One region of the Limosilactobacillus sp. genome, then DNA from elsewhere that is predicted to be linked to it. Evidence: predicted binding sites of a transcription regulator. Region 1 holds the regulator's gene; each other region holds the start of a gene.

Region 1 (7,959 bases):
CCCGAAGAAGCCAACAAGCTGCGCAGCGTTGTGAAGAACGGTAGCGCTAATAGTAAGGGCAATAAGCCGCAGGCAAAGGCCAAGCCGGCTGCCCAGCAAAAGGCCAAGCCTGCCAAGCATCAAGCAGCTAAGCATCAGGAGAACCACTCCCATAAGAGCCAGCAAAAGGCTAGTCAACAACAGCATGAGGAACGTCACGAACACAAGGCCAACCATGCCGAAGCCCAGACCCGGCGTGAAAATAACGAGAATAATAACCACCAGCGCCATAATGGTGGGGGCCGGTTCGGCGGCAGCTTAAACAATAATAACAACAACCGCCACAATAAGAAGCGCAACAAGCGCAATAAGCATAACAAGAACCGCCGTCTCCGCGAGGTTGAGCATAAGCAGCCAACCCAGCGGAAGGATAAGCCGTTGCCGGACGTTCTGGAATACACCGAAGGGATGAACGCCCAGGACCTGGCCAAGCTCTTGCACCGGTCACCAGCTGAAATCATCAAGAAGCTGTTCATGCTGGGGGTAATGATCAACCAGAACCAGTCACTGGACAAGGACACGATTGAACTGCTGGCAGCTGATTACGGCATCGAAGCCAAGGAAAAGGTTGAAGTGGACGTTTCCGATATCGACAAGATCTTTGAGGAAGAGGAAGAAAACACCACTCACCTCGTTTCACGGCCACCAGTTGTTACGGTAATGGGTCACGTTGACCACGGGAAGACGACCCTGCTGGATAAGCTGCGTCACTCCCACATTACCGAGCACGAAGCCGGTGGGATCACCCAGGAAATCGGTGCCTACCAGGTTCACTACAATGACCAGCTGATTACCTTCCTGGATACGCCAGGGCACGCGGCCTTCACCGAAATGCGTGCGCGGGGTGCCGACATCACCGATATCACCGTTCTGGTGGTTGCGGCCGATGACGGGGTCATGCCACAGACGGTCGAGGCCATTCACCACGCCCAGGCAGCGAAGACACCAATCATCGTTGCTATCAACAAGATTGATAAGCCGGGTGCTAACCCCGACCGGGTCACTGAAGAGCTGGCCAAGTACAACCTGATTCCTGAAGACTGGGGTGGGGACACGATCTTCGTCAACATCTCAGCCAAGTTCGGCAAGAACATCGACGAGCTGCTGGACATGATCCTGCTCCAGGCCGAAATGATGGAACTGAAGGCCAACCCAGACCAAAACGGTGCCGGTTCCGTTGTCGAAGCACGGCTTGACCAGGGTAAAGGTCCAGTTGCGACCGTCCTGATTCAACAGGGGACCCTTCACGTTGGGGACCCGGTCGTTGTCGGCAATACCTTTGGTCGGATTCGGACGATGACCAACGAAAACGGTCGTCGGATCAAGTCCGCTACACCAGCCACGCCAGTCGAAATCACCGGGTTAAACGATGTGCCAGAAGCCGGGGACCGGTTCGTGGCCTTCGACGATGAAAAGACGGCGCGAGCAGCCGGTGAAGCCCGGGCAAAGCAGGCCCAGGAGAAGGAACGGCAACGGACTTCTCACGTTACCCTGGACAACCTCTTCGCCACGATGCAGAAGGGGAAGATGAAGACCCTGCCGCTGATCATCAAGGCCGATGTGCAGGGTTCCGTTGAGGCCCTGAGCCAGAGTCTGCAGAAGATCAAGGTTGATGGCGTCCGGGTGGACATCATTCACCAGGCCGTTGGTGCCATCAGCCAGAGCGACGTTACCCTGGCCGAGGCTTCCAACGCCGTTATCATTGGTTTCAACGTTCGGCCAACACCGGTTGCTAAGTCGCTGGCTGATTCCAACAACATCGATATTCGGCTTCACCGGGTCATTTACAAGGCCATCGAGGAAGTTGAAGACGCCATGAAGGGGATGCTGGAACCAGTCTACAAGGAAGAGACGATTGGTGAAGTTGAAGTTCGTCAATTGTACAAGGCTTCCAAGATTGGGACGATTGCCGGTGGGATGGTTACTTCCGGTAAGATTACCCGGGATTCCAAGGTTCGTCTGGTTCGTGACGGCGTGGTCGTTTACGAAGGTGAACTGGGGAGTCTGAAGCGGTTCAAGGACGACGTTAAGGAAGTCAAGGCCGGCTTTGAATGCGGGCTGACGATTGCCAACTACAACGACATCAAGGAAAATGATGTGATCGAAGCTTACCAAATGAAGGAAGTTCCGGTTAAGTAGAACTGAAGGAGAATTTTATGCCAAGCAAACAATTTCGGGTTGACCGCCTGGCTGGGGAAATCCAGCGGGAGGTTGATGATATCCTGTTAAAACGGGTGCGTGATCCCCGGGTGAAGGGCATTACGATTACCGGCGTTGACGTGACCGGTGATCTTCAGCAGGCCACCATTTACTACAGTCTGCTGTCCGATTTGGCTTCCGACGGTGAGAAGGCCCAGGCCGGCCTTGACAAGGCAACCGGCCTGATCCGGAGCGAACTGGGGGCCCGCTTGAACATCTTCAAGACCCCGGCCATCAAGTTCGAACGGGATAAGTCAATCGCCTATGGCAGCCGGATTGATCAATTAATCAACCAGCTGCACCAACAGGAAAAGAACTAACAAGAGCGGGGCGGATTACCCCGCTTTTTATTTTTGTGGAGGAATGATGGAATGGATGGAATTATTCCCTTATACAAAGAACGCGGCATGACGAGCTTTGACTGCGTTAGTCGCTTACGCAGGATCCTGCAAACCAAAAAGATTGGCCACTCGGGGACCCTCGATCCGGCCGTCGACGGGGTCCTGCCAATCTGTGTCGGCAGTGCCACCAAGGTCGTCGATTACCTGATGCAGTCGGGAAAACAGTACCAGGGTGAACTCCTCATTGGTGAGGCCACCACGACCGAGGACCTGGAGGGGGAGATCATTGCGGCTCAGCCGGTAACCGCAGCGATTCCCGCCGAAAGGATCCAGGAAGAAATGGATAAAATGACCGGGGAAATCACCCAAATCCCCCCGATGTATTCGGCCGTCAAGGTCAAGGGCAAGCGGCTTTACGAGTATGCCCGGGCCGGAGAGACCGTTGAGCGTCCGGTTCGCCACGTCACCATCGAGCGCTTTGCCCTACTAGGAACCGACTATGATGACCAGACCAAGCAGCAGCGGGTCAGGTTCAAGGTTGACTGCACGAAGGGGACCTACGTCCGGACCCTGGTGGTGGATCTCGCCAAAAACCTGGGGTATCCGGGAACAATGAGCTGGCTGACCCGGCTGAAGAGCGGGGGGTTCACCCTTGACCAAACGCTGAGCCTGAGCGACATTCAGGACGCCGTCGCGACGGGAACGATTCAGCACTACTTCTACCCACTCGACTACGCCCTCAAGGACTATCCGGCCATGGAGCTGAGTGCCGACCAGTGGAAGGCAGTGCAAAACGGTGGTTGGCTGAAAAGCGATGAGGTCAAGCCGGCCGGCGATTCAATCGTCTTGAAGTATCAACAGGCCGTAAAAGCCCTGTATCACCGTGACCACCAGTACTACAAGCCAACTAAGATGTTTTCGGTTAAATAGGGGGGAATGAGTCGTGCAAGTAATTAAAATTCATCATCCCCTGGATTCCAAGCTGATTCCGGCGGGTCCCGTCGTGCTTGCGATGGGCTTCTTCGATGGAGTCCACCGGGGACACCAGGCGGTCATTCGGCGGGCCAAGGAGATTGCCCAGCAACGGGACTTGCCTTTAGCAGTGCTCACCTATAGCCACGCTCCTGGCGTCGTTTACCGGCAATACCCGGGCGGCTTCAAGTACCTTTCGACGACCGAACGCAAGCTGGCTTTGCTGGAGCAGCTGGGTGTTGACCGCGTCTACCTCGTTAGCTTTACCTCCCAGTTTGCCGCGCTGGCGCCCCAAGACTTTGTCGACCAGTACCTGGCGGACGGTTTTCACAGTCAGGTGGTAGTGGCGGGCTTTGACCACACCTATGGCCCAGCTGAAACTGCCTCGATGGCTAAGCTGCCCGCCTATGCCCGCGGCCGTTTTGAGGTTGTCACGGTGCCGAAATTTACGGAGGACGGTAACGAAAAGGTGGGGTCCCGCCTGATCCGTCAGCTGATCGATGCCGGCCAGATCCAGGAGGCAAACGCGGAGCTCGGTTACTACTACACCACCACCGGCCTAATTGTTCACGGCCTGGCCCGGGGGCGGACGTTGGGCTTCCCAACCATCAATGTTGAGACGCCAACGCCGGAGCGCCTTCCCGGGATCGGCGTGTACGCCACCGACGTTTTGATCGGTGGCCACTGGTACGGGGGAATGGCGAGTGTTGGTCGTAACATTACCTTTGGCGACGACAACCAACTGACCCTCGAGATTAACCTCTTTGACTTCTCCCAGATGGTTTATGGCGAAGAGGTCAAGGTGCGCTGGTACCAGTACCTGCGCGGTGAGGAGAAGTTTGCCGGGGCCGATGAGCTCGTTGCCCAGATGAAGCGCGACGAACAGGCAGCCCGCCAGGTGGTTGCCCACCGTCCCGTACTCGAAGACCAAATTTTATCCTAAAGGAAAAGGCCAAGCACTGTTGCGGTGCTTGACCTTTTTATGTTGAAAATAAAATTTTCTCTTGCCTCGGGTAACCGGAGCGGGCGTATGATCGTTCTAATCAAAGAAAAGGAGCGATTGAAATGAACGTTTTAGTGATTGAGGCCACGAGTCCGCTGGGGCAAGAAATTTGCGCGCGTTTGGAGCAAAGCAGTCACCACCTGCGGGCCATGACCCGTTCGGCGGCTAAGTTAGCTAACGCAAATTATGAAGTTGTTGAGGCCGATCCGCGGGCGGTAGTGGATCTGATTGACCAGGGCTCGGATAAATATGCCAACGCTAGCATCAGCATTACCAATAAATAATAATAAAAACGAGCTCACCTTGAGGCGGCTCGTTTTTATTAATGCCGACTAGCACGGTGGCCGCCGGTTTGGTGAATGCGGTGCACGTGGCGCTTGAACTTTGGCCCGTCGTCGACCGCCAGTTGGAAGTGCCGCATCTTGCCGTAGAAGGGGTGGCCGGTCAATTTGAGGTTGGTCCAGGACCGCATGATGTCGGTCATCTGGTCAATCTCCTTGAGACGTTCCGGATTGCCTTCCTTCTTGGCCGCTTCTTTGATGTCCGACTGCAGGCGGTAGATCAGGTTGTTGTGATAGGCCAGCAGCTCGTTGGTCAGTGGCGCGTTGCGGTACTTATTGAAGAGGCGCTGGATGATCTCCATTGCCTCCTGTGCACTGTGCGGCTGGAGGTAGCGTTGCTGATTATTATCCATTAAAAAATCTCCTCAAAACTGTTTGACATTTCTTGACTTTTAGCGTGGTGGTTGGTATATTATACAGTGTGCTTAGCACTTAACCCTAAAGAGTGCTAAAAGGGGAAGTGATTAATATGCTAACACAGCGTCAAAACAAGATCCTGCAAGCGATTGTACGTCAATACACGTCAACTGGTCAACCCGTGGGTTCCAAGCACCTGGCTGAAAAGCTGCCGTTTAAGGTCAGCCCGGCGACGGTGCGCAACGAGATGGCGGTTCTGGAAAAACAGGGCCTGATCGCTAAGGAACACTCGTCTTCGGGGCGGGTGCCTTCCAAGGACGGTTACCGTTATTACATTGATCACCTGCTTAATCCGCGGGCGGTCACCGATAACGACCTGATCGTTATTCAGAACTCACTGGGGACCAGTTTCCAGAAGATTGATGAAATCATCTCGCACTCGGCTGATATTTTATCAAACCTGACGTCATACACCGCCGTGACCCTGAAGCCAGAGCAAGAAGACGTTCGCTTGAGCGGCTTCCGTCTGGTCCCACTGGGCAACCAAAAGGTGATTGCCATCCTGGTTACCGACAGCGGGGACGTGGAGAGCCAAGCCTTCACCCTGTCACGGGACGTTGACCCGGAGGCCCTGCAAGCGGTCATTCGAATGATCAATGACCAACTGGTGGGCCTGCCACTGTCAACCGTCTTGAAGCGGCTGAATGACGATATCCCATTGCGCGTCATGCACTACATGCACAGCGCCGATGGCTTCCTGGATCTTTTTGATAATGTCGTTTCCAAGGCTGCCCGGGAGCAATTCTTCATTGGCGGCCGACTGAACCTTTTGAATTTCTCGAACAACAAGGATCCGCAGTCGCTGCAGACGATGTACCAGCTGCTCGACCACAATGATCAGCTTTCCCACCTGCTTGACGCCGATCTCAACGACCAGGGCGTCAACGTGCGGATTGGTTCCGAGATTTCCAAGGATAAGGTACTCGACAACTACAGTCTGATTACGGCGACCTACGATGTTGACCAATATGGCAAGGGCATCATCGCCGTGCTCGGGCCGACCAGAATGCCGTACTCACGGACAATTGGTCTGGTGAATGCCTTCCGGCAGGAGCTGGCCAAGCGTCTGTTAGGTTTCTATCGACATTACTACGATTCATAGGAGGCGAGTTAATTGGCAGACAAGGAAGAACAGCAAGCCAAGAAACAAGCGGCCTCATCTAAAGCAAATGAAGCAAAGGATGAGCAAAAGCAGGCAAAGCAGGCTGACAAAGCCGCTAAGCCAAGCCGTGAAGAAGAGCTTGAAGCACAGATCAAGGATTTGAAGCAACAACTCGATGACAAGGACGACAAGTACCTGCGGGCTGAGGCGGAGATTCAAAACATGACGAACCGCTTCAACAAGGAACGGGCCCAGATCTTAAAGTATGATGGTCAGGACCTCGCCAAGTCCGTCCTGCCGGTGCTGGACAACCTGAAGCGCGCCCTGACGATTGAAGTCACGGACGAAAACGGTAAGCAGCTCAAGCACGGGATCCAGATGGTTCACGACCACCTGATTGCTGCCCTAAAGGATCACGGAATTACCGAGATCGAGGCTTTGGACAAGCCCTTTGATCCGACCCTGCACCAGGCGGTTCAAACCGTTCCGGTTCAGGATGATCAAAAACCAGACACCGTGGTCCAGGTTCTGCAGGCTGGCTACCAGCTGAAGGACCGGGTCCTGCGCCCAGCAATGGTTGTTGTTGCACAATAATTAATGATAATTAAATATTAAAAAGAGGGAATTAAACAATGGCAAGTAACAAGATTATTGGTATTGATTTAGGTACTACTAACTCCGCCGTTGCCGTGATGGAAGGTAACGAACCAAAGATTATTACTAACCCGGAAGGTAGTCGGACGACGCCATCCGTTGTTTCATTCAAGAATGGCGAAACACAAGTCGGTGAAGTTGCCAAGCGGCAAGCAATCACCAACCCGAACACGATTTCATCCATCAAGAGTCACATGGGTGAAGCCGGCTACACGGTTGAAGTTGATGGCAAGAAGTACACGCCACAAGAAATTTCTGCCATGATTCTGCAGTACCTGAAGAAGTACGCCGAAGACTACATCGGTGACACGGTTGACAAGGCCGTTATCACCGTGCCAGCCTACTTCAACGATGCTCAGCGTCAGGCAACCAAGGATGCCGGAAAGATTGCCGGCCTGGATGTTAAGCGGATTATCAACGAACCAACTGCTTCCTCACTGGCTTACGGCCTGGACAAGCAGGATAAGGACGAAAAGATCCTGGTTTACGACCTTGGTGGTGGGACCTTCGATGTTTCCATCCTGGAACTCGGTGACGGGGTCTTCCAAGTACTCTCCACGAACGGTGACACGCACCTGGGTGGGGATGACTTCGACCAAAAGATCATGGATTGGTTGATCGATGGCTTCAAGGAAGAACACGGCGTTGACCTGTCCACCGACAAGATGGCCCTGCAACGGCTGAAGGATGCCGCTGAAAAGGCCAAGAAGGACCTTTCCGGTGTTCAAGAAGCCCAAATCAGCCTGCCATTCATTTCCGCTGGTGAAAACGGTCCACTGCACCTGGAAAAGACGCTGAGCCGTGCCCAATTCAACCAACTGACTAATGATCTGGTTGAACGGACTAAGCAACCAGTTCTGAATGCTTTGAAGGATGCTGACCTGTCATTTG
Region 2 (7,959 bases), 1.8 Mb from region 1:
TTGGAATCGAGTACCAGATAGCGGCGGCCGACAGGGTTACCAGGACGGTGGTAATCTGCTCAGGACCATAGGCGACTGACGAGATGGCGTCGGACGACAGCATCGCTAACGCCTTGAATTTTGTTAAGTGGGTTTGACCCTCATCCAGGGTCTTCAGTGGCTTCCCAATTAACACGCGTTTTAGATAACGCCACATATCATTTTCTCCCTCCCAACTTAGCTGAATTTTAATCAGTCTGTGGAAATTTTGTTAACTTGATCGTTACCCCGATTGGATAACTGAACAATATTATAATTTATTCACCGGCATTGCAACAAGCAATCTGCGACTTTTTTCACCGATTAGGACAAATTAGGCCTAAAGTTTGACCCGCGCATTGACTTCTTCGGCGATCGGGTCCATCTCCGGCAGGTGACTGTGAACACCCCACCAGTAGAAGCCGAGCGAGCAGATGATAATGAGCACAAAATCCCACGGGTACTGGATCCAGTCACGGCCACCAAAGCCTGTGCTGCCGGCATAGGAGACCAGCGAGATGAAGACCATGTAGGCGATCAGCCAGGCAGAGCTCTTCAGCTGCTGGCCCCACTTGGAGTGCTGGTAGCGTACCTCATAGTAAAGGTAGATCGGCAGGCCGAGGGCGATCACCACAATCACCTGAATGGTCGTCGGCCACATCGTCCAGTAGATCGCCAGGCTGGCGAGGACAAAGGCAACCGGGGCCAGCCAGGACATGTAGTGTGGGGCAAAGGGCCGTTTCAGATCGGGCCGCATCCGGCGCAGGGCCGTAACGGTGACCGGGCCGGTCAGGTAGGCGATCAGGGTCGATCCAGTAATGACCGTCGCTAGCAGGCTCCAGTTCCGGAAGGTGTTGACCAGGATCACGGCCAGAATGAAGTCGGTCACCATGGCGAAACGGGGAATCATGTAGCGCCGGGCCAGGCGTCCCAACCACTGTGGCAGGTGCTTGGTGTGGGTCATTGCCGCCAGGGCCCGGGAGGCCGTCGCCACGAAGGCCACCCCGGTTCCGAACGGCGAGACAAAGGCGTCCATGTAGAGCAGGATGGCCAGCCAGTTCATCCCCAGCAGGATGGCAATGTCGGCAAAGGGCGAGGTGAAGTTCACCCCGTGCCAGCCGTTTTTGGCCAGCAGTGCCGGGTCCACCGCCCCGATGAAGGCCACCTGGAGCATGATGTAGATCACCGCGGTGATAATCATCGAGATCAGCACCCCGCGCACGATGTTTTTGCGGGGGTTCACCATCTCGCCACCCATGTTGATGATCGTCTGGAAGGCGTCGTAGGACATGATGATCCCGGAGACGGCCGCCGCTTCAAAGATCGACCGGCTGCCGTAAGGCATGAAGGTCGCCGCGCTGTGACCAAAGTTGCCCGGATGGAAGCCGCTGACCAACAGCATCACGATGGTCAGGGTCGGCAGAACAATCTTAAAGATCGAGATCAGGTTGGTGAAGCGGGTCATCAGTTTAACCGACCAGAAGTTGATTAAAGTGAAGATCAGCATGAAGAGCACAACCACCCACATTCCCTGGGCAGTCACGTTGCCGTGAGAGAGAAAGTGGTGGGTCCAGTTGGCCCAGGACCACGGCCAGGAACTCATGTACTGAACCGAGGCCACCGCTTCCATTGGCACCAGGGTGATGAGCGAAATCCAGTTGGCCCAGGCCGCAATAAAGCCGAGCAACTGACCGTGGCTGTACTGGGCGTAGCGGCTCATGCCCCCGCTCTCGGGAAACATCGCCCCCAGTTCAACGTAGGTAATTGCGATACTAATGATAATGACCGCCCCAAGGATCCAGGAAATGATGGCGGCAGGGCCGGCCACCTTGGCCGCGGTCCCGGCCCCGAATAGCCAGCCGGAGCCGATCAGTGAATTCAGCGCCAGCATGATCCCGGAAAAGAGGCTAATTTTGTGTACTTTTAGTTTTTCCATGTTAGTCCTTTCTGTACCGGTGATTGAAAATAATTGCAAAGTCTACTTTACCACACCCGCGGACCCGTGCGGTGCTGAAAAGGCTTTCCAAAATTTCCCCAGATAGATATTTCCCGGGAAATAAAAATAGCCGACGGGAAATTTCCCCATCGACTATTTTTACTTATTTGATTTTATGTAACGGCAGAGATTACATCATGCCGCCCATGCCGGCGCCGCCTTGTGGAGCAGCAGGGGCATTGTTCTTGTTGTCGTCAGGCTTGTCAGCAACAACGGCTTCCGTCGTCAGCAGCAGTGCGGAAACGGAGGCAGCGTTTTGCAGAGCGGAACGGGTAACCTTGGTTGGGTCAACGATTCCGGCTTCAACCATGTCTTCGAACTTGCCATCAGCAGCGTTGTAACCAATACCAGGCTTTTCGCTCTTCAGCTGGTTGATAATAACAGAGCCTTCAACACCGGCGTTTTCAGCGATTTGACGAACTGGAGCTTCCAGGGCGTCCTTAACGATGTTAACACCAGTTGCTTCGTCACCGGTGGCTTCAACCTTGTCCAGGGCAGGCAGAACGTTTACCAGTGCCGTACCACCACCAGGAACGAAACCTTCTTGGACGGCAGCCCGGGTAGCGTTCAGGGCGTCTTCGATCCGGTACTTCTTTTCCTTCATTTCAGTTTCGGTAGCAGCACCGACCCGAACAACGGCAACCCCACCAGAGAGCTTTGCCAGCCGTTCTTGGAGCTTGTCCTTATCAAAGTCAGAGGTCGTCTTGGAGATGGCCTGCTTGATTTGGTCAACCCGTTCAGCAATGGCTTCCTTGGCACCGGCACCGTCAACGATCGTGGTAGCGTCCTTGGTAACCGTAACCTTGTTGGCTTGACCTAATTGATCAACGGTAGCGTCCTTCAGGTTCATGCCCAGGTCGTCGGAAATAACGGTCCCGCCGGTCAGAACGGCAATGTCCTGGAGTTGAGCCTTCCGCCGGTCACCGAAGCCAGGAGCCTTAACGGCAACCACGTTGAAGGTTCCACGAATCTTGTTCAAAACAAGGGTTGGCAGAGCTTCACCGGTGATGTCATCGGCAATGATCAAGAGAGCACGGCCTTCCTGAACAACGCTTTGCAGCAGTGGCAGGATGTCCTGGATGTTGGAGATTTTCTTGTCCGTGATCAGGATGTATGGGTTGTCGAGGTCGGCTTCCATCTTGTCGTTGTCCGTAACCATGTATTGAGACATGTAACCACGGTCGAAGCTCATCCCTTCAACAACGTCAACGCTGGTGTCAACACCACGAGAATCTTCCAGGGTGATTACCCCGTCGTTACCAACCTTTTCCATGGCGTCGGCAATCAGCTTACCAACTTCCTTATTGTCAGCAGAGATGGAGGCAATCTGGGCGATGTCATCCTTAGTCTTAACGTCGTGTGACATCTTCTTCAAAGCTTCAACGGCTGCCCGGGTCGCCTTGTCGATCCCACGGCGAATGCCAACTGGGTTAGCACCGGCAGTCACGTTCTTCATCCCGGCGTTAACAATTGCCTGGGTCAGAACGGTAGCAGTCGTGGTCCCGTCACCGGCAATGTCGTTAGTCTTGGAAGCAACTTCGCTCACGAGCTTAGCACCCATATTTTCGAAGTGGTTTTCCAATTCAATGCTCTTGGCAATCGTCACACCGTCGTTAGTGATGGTTGGGTTGCCGTAGCTTTGTTCCAGGACAACGTTACGCCCCTTAGGACCCATCGTCGTCTTAACCGTGTTAGCTAATTTGTCAACACCGCGGAGCATTTCGTTCCGTGCGTCTTCAGCAAACTTAATTTCCTTTGCCATTTATTGTCACCTCATCGAATCGATAATTATTTTTAAGCTTTAGTTTCCTAATCAACGTGGTTCGAACTAGTCGAGCACTGCGACTAAGTCCTTTTCGTGAACGACCAGGTACTTCTCACCGTCGTATTCCACTTCGTTGCCGGCGTACTTGTCAAAGAGTACCCGATCGCCTTCCTTAACAGCTGGAGCAAGCTTTTGTCCGTTGTCTAAGGTCCGACCTTCACCAACGGCAATAACCTTTCCAGTAGTTGGCTTTTCCTTGACGTTGGATGCCAGGACAATTCCACCAACCGTCTTTTCTTCTTCAGTTTCAGCTTTTAGAACAACGCGGTCTCCTAATGGTTTTAACACGTTAATCCCTCCATCTTGTTAAATTTAATTTTGTCACTTTAGCACTCACTGTGCTTAAGTGCTAACCACAGTTATTACTATAACATCTTTTGTCCGAATTGCAATAAAAAAGTTTGACCAAATTTGACTATTTTTTAACCAACGAAAAAACGCCCCGTCAGCACTAGGCTTTCGGGACGTTGATCAATTCTTATTTGTTGTCTTCGGAATAGTTCTTAATAAAGTAGATCAGGGTCTGCAGCTCGTTGGTCAGGTCAATGTTTTGCACCTGAACGTTCTTCGGCACGGACAGGCGGACCGGAGTAAAGTTTAAGATCCCCTTGACCCCGGCTTCAACCAGCTGGTCGGTGACCTTCTGAGCCTTGTCACCCGGCACCGTCAGGATCACAACGTCAATCTGCTGTTCCTTTAACTGGGTCATCATTTCCTCGGCCGGGTAGATCGGAATCCCGCTCTTGACCGTGTTAGCCATCTCCGGCTTGGTGTCAAAGGCGGCACTGATCCGCAGGTTGGTGTCCTGGTGGAAGTTGTAGTTTAATAAGGCACTCCCCAGGCTCCCGACCCCGACTAAGGCCACGCTGACCAGGGAGTCCTGATGCAGGATGCCCTTGAAGAACTTGAGCAGGCTGGCCACGTCGTAACCATAGCCCCGCTTCCCCAACTCACCAAAGTAGGAAAAGTCCCGCCGGATCGTGGCCGAGTCGACCTGAACGGCCTCAGACAGTTCCGTCGAAGAAACCCGCTGTTTGTTGGCACTCATCAGAACGGTGAGGTAACGGTAGTAGATTGGCAGCCGGCGGGCAGTTGCACGTGGTATTTTCTTAGTTGGCATAATTATCCCCCTATCATTGATCGTTTACTCTTAACTCTCACGCTTATTGTTGAGCAAATTGCCAGCTCGATTTGAGAACTTTGTGAAATTCACATCACAATACATTCTAGCAACCTTCGGCGGTTTTGTGAACCGATCCACAATAAAAAGTGCATTTTTTATAAATTTCTTGAAATCTGTTAGAATAGATAAGAATTTATTACATCCATATTAATGAGGTTTCTTCAATGATACTATTACAAGCCAATGACGTCATGCGCCGTTTTGGGGCCGACGTTTTATTTCACAATATCAACATGCAGATCCAGGATCACGGCCGGACCGCCCTGGTTGGCCGCAACGGTGCCGGGAAGACCACCCTGCTGAAGATGATTGCCGGCATCACTACCCCCGACGAAGGCACGATCAGCAAGGTCCGCGACCTGACGATCGGCTACCTGGCCCAGGACCAGGGGCTCGACAGCCAAAACAATATCTGGGCCGAGCTCGACCTGGTTTTCGCACCCCTCCACGCCATGGAGGACGAGATTCACCAACTTGAAACCGAACTTGCGGACATTGACCCTGCCGACGAGCGCTACCAGCAGGTGATGAACAAGTACGATCGCCTGCAGAGCGACTACAAGAAGCGCGGTGGCTTTGAGTATGAATCTCGGATGCGGGGAATCCTGAAGGGCTTTGGCTTCGGCGAGGAGTACTACGACACGCCGGTCGACGCCCTGTCCGGGGGACAAAAGACGAAGCTGGCCCTGGCTAAGATTCTCCTCCAAGCCCCCCAGCTGTTAATCTTGGACGAACCGACCAACCACCTCGACATGAATGTTTTGGCCTGGCTGGAAGACTATTTGAAGAGCTACCAGGGCGCCCTGCTGGTGGTTTCCCACGACCGGTACTTCCTCGACCACGTTGTTTCCGACGTTTACGATCTCGATAACCGAACTCTGCTTCACTACACCGGCAACTACACCCAGTTCGTCGCCCACAAGCAGGAACGCCTGAAGGCCGAATGGAAGCACTACGATCAGCAGCAGAAAAAGATCGCCAAGCTGGAAGACTTTGTCAACCGCAACATCGTCCGGGCCTCGACGACCAAGCGGGCCCAGGCACGGCGCAAGCAGCTGGAAAAGATGGACCGGCTCGACCGGCCCGAAACCGACGACCAATCGATCCACTTTCATTTCCACAGTGACAAGGACAGCGGCAACGAGGTCCTCGACGTGGAAAACGCCAAGGTCGGCTACGATGAGCAGGTCCTGGCCGGGCCACTCTCCTTCACCGTCCGCAAGCCGCAGCGGATCGGGATCATCGGCCCCAACGGGATTGGGAAGTCGACCCTTTTGAAGTCGATCCTGCACCAGATCCCGTTGATCAGCGGGACGGTCAAGTTCGGGGCCAACCTGGACATCGGTTACTACGACCAGGAACAGCAGCAGCTCCATCCCGATAAGACGGTGCTCGATGAGGTCTGGGACGAGCATCCCGAGGTCCCGGAAAAAGACATCCGCTCCCTGCTCGGCAGCTTCCTCTTCGTCGGTGATGACGTCTACAAGGTCGTCCACGAGCTCTCCGGGGGTGAAAAGGCCCGGCTGGAGCTGACCAAGCTCTCCTTCAAGCCGATCAACTTCCTGATCCTCGATGAACCGACCAACCACCTGGACATCGACAGCCGCGAGGTCCTCGAAAACGCCATCAACGAGTTCACCGGAACGGTCCTCTTCGTCTCCCACGACCGGTACTTCATTAACCAGGTGGCCACCGACGTGCTGGACATGCGCAAGGACGGCATCACCCACTACGAAGGTGACTACGACGACTACCTGGCCGAACAGGCAAAGCGGGCCGCAACCGTTGCAGCCGGACAGCAGGATAATCCGGCAGGCTCAACGCCGGCTAGCCAGCCTTCCAAGGGCAAACAATCCTACCAACAGAGCAAGGAAACTCAGAAGGCCCGGCGCAAGTTGCAGCGCCAGGTCGACAAGCTCGAGGCCGAGATGACCGACCTGGAGGCCAAGCAGGAGGAAATCCAAGAAAAGATGAGCCAGCCGGAAATTGCCACCGATATCGGCAAACTAACCGACCTGCAAAAGGAGCTCGACGCCGCCAAGGAAAAGTCGGACGAGGTTGAATTGGCCTGGACCGAGGCCGCCGAAAAGCTTGAGGAATTCGACCAAGAAAATCAATAGTAAAGTCTATAAAAGGGACCAAGCAAGTCAAATTGCTTGGTCCCTTTTATACTTTATTTTCTAAACTTCCGGGTGTTTTCCGCGAGGTGGACCAGGTTACGCAGGAAGTCGTGCGTGCTGGCCTCGTAATTGTACTTCTTGCCGAGATCGTAAATGTAGCCGTTGATGTAATCAACCTCGGTTGCCCGGCCCTTAGACATATCCTGGTACATCGACGGGTAGTGCAGCGGGTTGGTGACGGAGCTGACGTACTTGATCGTCTGCCATTCTTCCTCCCGGGTGGACAGCAGCTGGATGCCCGCCCGCTCGGCCACGTCGAAGGCCTCGTTGATCAGCTGCTTGCCGAGCTTTTCGGCACCATCATAGTCGATGAACTGACCCATCTGGATTTCAAAGAGGGTGCAGATCGTGTTGATCACCGAGTTGAAGACCACCTTGGTAAGCAGGGTGCCGTAGAAGTTGTCGTTTAAGTGCGGATTGATGTTGGCCGTGGTGAAGTCGGCGACGATCTCCTTGACCCGCGCGTCCGGTTCGCCAACCTGGGGTGCCAGGTTGATCGAGCCTGCGCCGGATTTCCCGATGAAGTCGACATCCCCCGCCTTATTCAGGACGGTCCCAATCAGGCAGGTCCCGGCAACAACGTGTTCCTTTGGGAAGTAGCGGTTTAATTTTTCGATGTGCCCCATCCCGTTCATGCCGGAGAAAACGTACTGGTGGTCCGGATGGAAGAAGTGGGCACTGCGGGTCAGCAGGTCATCTAAGGTCATCTGCTTGGCAAAGACAATGAAGACGTCGGGATCACCATCATAGTCCTCGG
Region 3 (7,959 bases), 1.9 Mb from region 1:
GGTGGTTCCGGACCGGACGAAGACCCTGCGTGAGGGAGCCATGGCACCGTGGAACCCAATTTCCTCCCAGTACTACCCGGAGCTGTTGGAACAGTTCTGCCAGTCGGTAGGAATCGACATGGACACGCCGTTCAACAAGCTGCCGAAGAAGCAGCAACAGCAGGTCCTCTACGGCAACGGCGACACGACCTTCCACTTCCACTACGAGAACGACTTCGGTGGCGTCCGGGACGTCGACGTACCCTTTGAGGGGGTCGTCAACAACATCAGTCGGCGCTATCGGGAGACCAATTCGGACTTCACCCGCGAGCAGATGCGCAAGTACATGACCGAGCTGCCCTGCCCAGTCTGCCACGGTTACCGGCTCAACCAGCGGGCCCTGGCGGTCAAGATTGACGGCGAAAACATCGGCGAAGTCTCTGAGCTGCCGATCAGTAAGGCAATTGAATTCTTCAAGAACGTCAAATTGTCGGAGCAAAACGAGCAGATTGCCCGGCCAATCCTTAAGGAAATCCTCGACCGGCTGACCTTCATGCAAAACGTCGGGGTCGACTACCTGACGCTCAGCCGGTCGGCCCGGACTCTGTCTGGTGGGGAGGCCCAGCGGATTCGCCTGGCCACCCAGATCGGTTCGAACCTGTCCGGGGTCATGTACGTCCTGGATGAACCGTCGATCGGGCTGCACCAGCGGGACAACGATCGCCTGATTTCCTCACTGAAGGCGATGCGCGACCTTGGCAACACCCTGATCGTCGTCGAGCACGACGAGGACACGATGCGGGCGGCCGACTACATCATCGACATCGGCCCGGGCGCCGGTGAGAACGGTGGTAAGGTGATGGCGGCCGGGACGCCAAAGCAGATCATGCGCTCTCGGAAGTCGCTGACCGGGCAGTACCTTTCCGGCAAGAAGATGATCGAGGTGCCGACTGAGCGGCGGGCCGGCAACGGCAAGCACATCATCCTGAAGGGGGCGGCGGCCAACAATCTCAAGGACATTGACGTCGACTTCCCACTCGGTAAGTTCATCTGCGTCACCGGGGTTTCCGGCTCCGGCAAGTCGACCCTGGTCAACATGATTCTCAAGCGGGTCCTGGCACAGAAGCTGAACAACAACTCCGCCAAGCCAGGCAAGTACCGGTCGATCTCGGGCGTGAAGAACATCGAAAAGGTGATCAACATCGACCAGTCACCGATCGGCCGGACGCCGCGGAGCAACCCGGCCACCTACACCGGGGTCTTCGATGACATCCGGGAGCTCTTCGCCCAGACGAATCAGGCCAAGATGCGCGGCTACACCAAGGGACGGTTTAGTTTCAACGTCAAGGGCGGTCGCTGCGAGGCCTGTCACGGGGACGGGATCATCAAGATCGAGATGAATTTCCTGCCTGACGTCTACGTGCCGTGCGAGGTTTGTCACGGCACCCGCTACAACTCCGAGACCCTAGAGGTTGAATACAAGGGCAAGAACATCGCCGACGTGCTCAACATGACGGTGTCCGAGGCCCTGAAGTTCTTCCACGCCATCCCAAAGATCCGGCGCAAGCTTCAGACGATTGAGGATGTCGGCCTTGGCTACGTTCACCTGGGCCAGCCGGCGACGACCCTGTCCGGTGGGGAGGCCCAGCGGATGAAGCTGGCGGCCGAATTACACCGGCAGTCCCACGGCAAGTCCTTCTACATTCTGGACGAACCGACGACCGGGCTGCACATGGACGACATTAAGCGCCTGCTGGCTGTTCTGCAACGCCTGGTCGACGCCGGGAACACGGTTCTAGTGATTGAGCACGAACTCGACGTGGTCAAATCAGCGGACTGGCTGATCGACCTCGGTCCCGAGGGCGGTGAAGGCGGTGGCCAGGTAGTCGCCACCGGGACGCCAGAAGAGGTTGCCCAGGTAAAGGGCAGCTACACTGGCAAGTACCTCAAGGAAATGCTGGAACGTGACGAGAAGCGAATGGCTGAGCACGCGGCTAAGAAGGCCAAGCGGTCACGCAAGAAAAAGTAGGGTAAATAAAAAGGAGATCAGTGGAATTTCTCATTGGTCTCCTTTAGTGATTTAAAGAGAATTTGCGATTAGTATTGTTATTTGACGATAATGCTTCCAAATAAAGCGTATGCTAGATAGCAAGGAAGTGATCGAATGATTTTACTGAGTGCTTGCCTCGCGGGCTTCAACGTTCGCTACGACGGTGGCAACGCCAAGAATGACCTGGCGGCGCAACTGGTGGCCCTGGGCCAGGCGGTGACGATCTGCCCCGAGGTAATGGGTGGCATGAGCACGCCCCGGGACCCGGCGGAAATTCAAGGTGGCAACGGTGAGGACGTCATTGCCGGCCGGGCCCGGGTGATTAACTGTCGCGGTGTGGACGTTACCAAACAATATCTTCAGGGCGCCCAGCTGGCCCTGTGGATTGCCCGGCGTTACCACGTTCAGGCGGCCTTTTTGAAGCAGAAAAGCCCAGCCTGCGGAACCCAGCTGATATACGATGGGAGTTTTTCCGGAAATAAGATCGCCGGGGTGGGCGTGGCAGCGGCCCTCTTGCGACAAGGCGGTATCCAGGTCTTCGGTGAAACGGAGCTCAGTCGTGAACGGGTCCGTCCCTGGGTAGATCCAACGGTTTGGCCACTGCTGGTAGAAAAGACAAAATAAAGACACACCCGGCTTGATGTGTTACAATACTTGGGTAGTCCTGATAGAGAAGAGAGGAAAATAAATGGCTGATTCTATGCAGGTAGTGATTATTACGGGGATGAGCGGGGCCGGTAAGACCGTGGCCGTTCACAGTTTTGAGGACCTTGGCTACTTCGTGATTGACAACATGCTACCAAACCTGGCGGAGAAATTCGTCGACGTAATTAAAGATTCGGGCGAGTTCGATAAGGTCGCCATGGTGATGGATCTGCGTTCGCGGGGCTTCCACGAGCAGGTCCTGCCGAGCTTAATGAAGCTGCGCCAGCGCAAAGACCTGAGCGTGCGGGTGCTGTTCTTGGACGCGGACAACGTTACCCTGATTTCTCGTTACAAAGAAACCCGGCGTTCCCACCCGTTGGCACCGCAGGGACGCCTGCTGGACGGGGTGGAACTCGAACGCAAGCTGCTGACCGAATTAAAGAGCCGGGCCGACGTGATTATTGATACCACCAAGCTGACGCCGCGCAACCTGAAACTACGGATTAACAAGCTCTTTGGCCACGGCGAGGGCAGCAACTTCTACATTGAAGTGATGTCCTTTGGCTTCAAGTATGGGTTGCCACTGGATGCCGACATCGTGATGGACGTCCGCTTCCTGCCAAACCCGTTCTACGTTCCAGAATTAAAGCACCGGACCGGCAACGATAAGCCAGTCCAGGATTACGTGATGAAGAGCCCGATTGCTCAGGACTTTTACCGGCACCTGATCGCCCTGCTCAAGAGCGCCATGCCTGGCTACATCAAGGAAGGCAAGAGCAGTCTGACCGTTGCCATCGGCTGTACCGGTGGGCAGCACCGTTCGGTTACCATTGCTAACCGACTGGCGGGCGATCTTAAGGAGGCCGGCTACCAGGTTAACCTGGTTCACCGGGACGTGGACAAGGCAAAGTAGGAAGGAAGAAGTTTAATGTTTCGAAAACCAAAGATTGTTGTGATCGGCGGTGGAACCGGCCTGCCAGTCATTTTGCGGGGCCTGCGTGACAAGGACGTCGATGTCACTGCCGTGGTCACGGTTGCTGATGACGGGGGTTCTTCAGGGATCCTGCGCAACTACATCAACGTGGTGCCACCTGGTGATATTCGAAACGGTCTGGTAGCCCTGTCAGAGCTGCCTAAGCTGGAGCTTGATGTCTTCCAGTACCGCTTTAACAGCAACGACCAATTCTTCGCGGGACACGCGATCGGCAACCTGATCATCTCGGCACTTTCGGAGATGCGGGGCGGAATCTTCACCGCCGTCCAGGAGCTGTCGGAGATGATGAAGATCCGCGGTCACATCTATCCGGTGGCTAACGAGCCACTGACGCTGAATGCCGAATTCATGGACGGCACCACCCTGAGCGGCGAGTCTGAAATCACGGCGGCTCACAAGCAGATCAAACGGGTCTGGGTGACCCCGACCCACGATGGGGATGGGCACACCACCAAGCCGGTTCCGGAAGTGATCCAGGCGATCAAAGAGGCCGACCAGATCGTGCTCGGGCCCGGAAGCCTCTTCACCAGTATCCTGCCGAACCTGATGATCAAAGAGGTCGGCCAAGCCGTCTGCGAGAGCAAGGCCGAGGTCGTCTACATCTGCAACATCATGACGCAGAAGGGCGAGACCGACCACTTCACCGATGCCGACCACGTCCGGGTGCTCAACCAGCACCTCGGCCACAACTTTATTGACACGGTCCTGGTCAACATCCGGCCGGTGCCGAAAAACTATATTGACTTTCAGGAATGGAACGAAATTTCCCAGCCGGTCGGCCATGATTTTCAGGGCTTACGCGACCAGGGCTGCCGGGTGATCAGTTCCAACTTCCTGCGCCTCAAGGATAATGGGGCCTTTCACGATCGCGATCTGGTAGTGGCGGAGTTGATTAACCGCCTGCACCAGGTCCATGACTAGGAGGGATTTTTGTGTCGTACGCGAGTGATGTCAAAAAGGAATTAACCGCCATCAAGGTTCACCAAGACAATGCCAAGGCGGAACTGATGGCCCTGATCCGGATGAACGGGAGCATTGGCCTGGGAAATGGGGGACTCGTCCTCAACATTCAAACCGAAAACCCAGCCATCGCCCGGCGGATCTATTCCCTGCTCAAGGAGTTCTACCACGTCGAGAGTGAGATCGTGGTGCGGCGCAAGATGAAGCTGAAGAAGAACAACCAGTACATCGTTCGGCTGCGCAATTCGGCCCAGCACGTCCTCGACGACCTGGGGATCTTACAGAATCTCCAGATCAAGGAACGGGTGCCGCTGGAACTGCTAAAGGACGAGTGGATGGTCCGCTCCTACCTGCGGGGGGCTTTCTTGGCCGGTGGTTCGGTCAATAATCCGGAAACGTCGCGCTACCATCTCGAGATCTATTCCCTGTACGAGGAACACAATGAGATGATTGCCCAGATGATGAACAAATTCGGCCTCAACGCTCAGACGACGGCCCGGCGCAGTGGCTTCATCGTCTACCTGAAGGAGGCCGAGAAGATCGCCGACTTTATGTCGCTGATCGGGGCGACGAACTCGATGCTTCAGTTTGAAAATGTCCGGATCGTTCGCGACATGCGTAATTCGGTCAACCGGCTGGTCAACTGCGAGAATGCCAACATGAACAAGATCGCCAACGCTTCGACCAGGCAGATCGAAAACATCCGCCTGATTGAATCGCGGGTTGGCCTGCAAAGCCTGCCTGATAAGCTGCGGGAGATCGCTGAGACCCGGCTGGCCCACCAAGAGGTCAGCCTCAAGGAACTTGGTGAATTGGTTCCGGGCGGGCCAATCTCGAAGTCGGGGGTCAACCACCGCCTGCGCAAGCTCAACGCCTACGCCGACGAGCTGCGAATGGGCAAAGCTGAATAAACTAAAAGGGTGCAACCGTTGCTGGCTGCACCTTTTTTGATAGAAAAAAAGCGTTTCGACTCGCTAAGGAATCGAAACGCTTTTCATTGATAGTGATTACTTCAGCTTGGAGTTGTTTTCCATTACTCCGTCAAGCAGGCCGTAATCAACGGCTTCCTGAGCGGTGAAGTAGTGGTCACGCTCCGTATCGTGCTGAATCTGCTCCAGGGATTGTCCAGAATTCTTGGCAAGGATGCCGTTCAGCATCTTCCGCGTCTTCAGGATTTCCGTGGCAGCAATTTCAATTTCGGTTTGTTGACCCTGAGCACCACCAGATGGCTGGTGAATCAGAACCTGGGAGTGTGGCAGACCGAACCGCTTGCCCTTGGTACCGGATGATACCAGGACACTGGCCATTGATGCGGCCATCCCGATTACGATCGTCTGCACGTCGGACTTGATGAAGTTCATCGTGTCGTAGATCGCCATCCCAGAGGTAACAACACCACCAGGAGAGTTAATGTATAAGTAAATGTCTTTGGTTGAGTCTTGCGCATCCAAGAATAACAGTTGCGCAACAATGGAATTAGCCATGTCGTCATTGATTGGACCAGACAGCATAATGATCCGGTCCTTCAGAAGCCGTGAGTAAATGTCGTAAGCACGTTCGCCACGTGATGACTGCTCGACGACTGTTGGAACTAAGTTCATAGTGTGGCCTCCTTACTTAAATTAGCACACGTTAGCTGGTATTGCTAACGGATATTAATACTATAACCGATTGGTCAAAAAAGGTCAAATGATTTATCTCTTTTAAATTAAAAAACAGCAACGACCGGGAATTGCCGATCGCTGCTGGGGGAGTAGTCAGAAGTTGTCAAGATAAGAGATTTACTTTTCGTTCAGGTTTTCGGCGAGCATGTCCAGCTCAGCGGCAGCGCTCTGCTGGTCCAGTTCCTTCCAATCTGCAGCGGTCTTGAATACGTTTAATTTACTAGTGTCTTCCATGATGAATACCTCCTGTGATAGATGTTAGCTTTTATTTTTTATAAATTAATTAGTAGCTCCTTAGGACACTTATAATGTACCGCATATTGGTCTGATTTGCAAGTGCCTATTTAACAATATTTGTAAAGGGTTTTCATAAATTGGTCTAGTCAGGAACCCTGAGAACACGACTGGGGCGATTGGTAACGTTTATCAATTTGAAGTAAAAAGTAAAAATAAATTTGCTTTTTTACCTATTGAAAAGTTGGTAACGAGCGCCCAATTAAATTCGCGGGGCGAAATTTAGCCAAGGCTTGCTTTTTGGGACGGGGCCCGGTATAATTGGAACGTTAATTATTTTACGTTTGATATTAAAGGAGGCATAGATTCATGCGTAAAGCACACCCATACGGCGTTCAAGGCCGTCGCCCAGTTGCTCCTAAGTACAAGCGAGCATTAAAAGAAAAGAAGATCGAAGCTATTCGTAAGTGGGCTAAGGAAAAGCCAGCAGACGAAAAGTAATTCGTTAATGAAAGAGAGCTGCCAGCGATTGGCAGCTCTTTTTTTACAGAGAAGGACGATAACAATGGAAGCTTTGATGAAAAGGGCGACAACCTGGTCGGGGATTGGCCTGCTTATGTTGACGATTCTCTACCTGATTTTCCCTCAAAAAATTTTGTTGAGCCTCGTGCTGACCTTTTTGGTAACATTCTATCAACTAGGGATGCGGCTGGTTGTTGGCAACGTAATTGAACCACGATTAAAGCTTGATCAGGATTGTCGCTGGTTCAGGGTGACGGCGGGCGAGCAGCGTCTTTACCGCTTGCTGAAAGTAAGGAAGTGGAAAAGCTTTCTGCCAACCTATTCGCCAGAAAAATACGACCTGCGCCGGCGTTCACTGCCTCAGCTTATCCAAACGATGATCGCCGCGGAGTTTGACCACGAATTGATGTTTATCTTAACCTATTTGCCCCTGATCCTGATTGTACCGTTTGGTGATCCGGCAATCTTTATCAGCACGTCCGTCATCGTGAGCCTGATTGAACTGCCCTTCATCATTCTCCAGCGCTATAATCGAGCACGGCTGCAGAGGCTGCTTCGGCGCCGGGAGCGGCGTCAGCGGATGAAATGAAAATCAAAAAACGCAAAGGCCTAGTTTTCACCGGCCTTTGCGTTTTTAATTCTATTATTTGTAAATCAATCCGCCATCAACGACAATCGCCTGACCATTTACGTAATTGGCTTTGTCACTTGCCAAGAATGAGACCACGTTGGCGATGTCTTCCGGTTGGGCAGGACGCCGCAGAGCAACTTCAGCGCTCTTTTGCTTCTCCAGCTCATCCGGCGAGATATGAAGCTGTTGGCTGTAATTCTTCACGATTTGCTTCATCATCGGTGTCATCGTGTAGCCTGGGCAATAGCAATTAGTCGTGATGCCGTATTTGCCAAATTCA

Evidence for each region. Region 1 encodes HrcA, which represses chaperone genes, less so after heat shock. Its sites were predicted from a motif close to TTAGCACTCNNNNNNNNNGAGTGCTAA; they were not measured.
Region 2: the regulator HrcA is predicted to act here: its motif matches at 4,166-4,192, upstream of groES (co-chaperone GroES).
Region 3: the regulator HrcA is predicted to act here: its motif matches at 6,251-6,277, upstream of clpP (ATP-dependent Clp endopeptidase proteolytic subunit ClpP).

What each region holds. Positions count from the first base shown of each region.
Region 1 covers NZ_JAKVPE010000001.1:199,904-207,862, forward strand. The annotation lists gene infB (translation initiation factor IF-2) at 1-2,178, shown strand, start outside; gene rbfA (30S ribosome-binding factor RbfA) at 2,196-2,558, shown strand; gene truB (tRNA pseudouridine(55) synthase TruB) at 2,610-3,509, shown strand; gene ribF (riboflavin biosynthesis protein RibF) at 3,523-4,494, shown strand; gene LKE23_RS01000 (hypothetical protein) at 4,617-4,838, shown strand; gene LKE23_RS01005 (hypothetical protein) at 4,877-5,248, opposite strand; gene hrcA (heat-inducible transcriptional repressor HrcA) at 5,365-6,414, shown strand; gene grpE (nucleotide exchange factor GrpE) at 6,427-7,008, shown strand; gene dnaK (molecular chaperone DnaK) at 7,047-7,959, shown strand, end outside.
Region 2 covers NZ_JAKVPE010000001.1:2,031,987-2,039,945, reverse strand. The annotation lists partial or broken gene LKE23_RS09605 (APC family permease) at 1-196, opposite strand, end outside; gene LKE23_RS09600 (APC family permease) at 359-1,954, opposite strand; gene groL (chaperonin GroEL) at 2,145-3,776, opposite strand; gene groES (co-chaperone GroES) at 3,843-4,127, opposite strand; gene LKE23_RS09585 (redox-sensing transcriptional repressor Rex) at 4,318-4,959, opposite strand; gene LKE23_RS09580 (ABC-F family ATP-binding cassette domain-containing protein) at 5,187-7,142, shown strand; gene LKE23_RS09575 (ketopantoate reductase family protein) at 7,196-7,959, opposite strand, start outside.
Region 3 covers NZ_JAKVPE010000001.1:2,073,752-2,081,710, forward strand. The annotation lists gene uvrA (excinuclease ABC subunit UvrA) at 1-2,008, shown strand, start outside; gene LKE23_RS09750 (DUF523 domain-containing protein) at 2,144-2,653, shown strand; gene rapZ (RNase adapter RapZ) at 2,718-3,587, shown strand; gene LKE23_RS09760 (gluconeogenesis factor YvcK family protein) at 3,603-4,589, shown strand; gene whiA (DNA-binding protein WhiA) at 4,601-5,539, shown strand; gene clpP (ATP-dependent Clp endopeptidase proteolytic subunit ClpP) at 5,636-6,229, opposite strand; gene LKE23_RS09775 (hypothetical protein) at 6,896-7,027, shown strand; gene LKE23_RS09780 (hypothetical protein) at 7,092-7,637, shown strand; gene LKE23_RS09785 (glucose 1-dehydrogenase) at 7,692-7,959, opposite strand, start outside.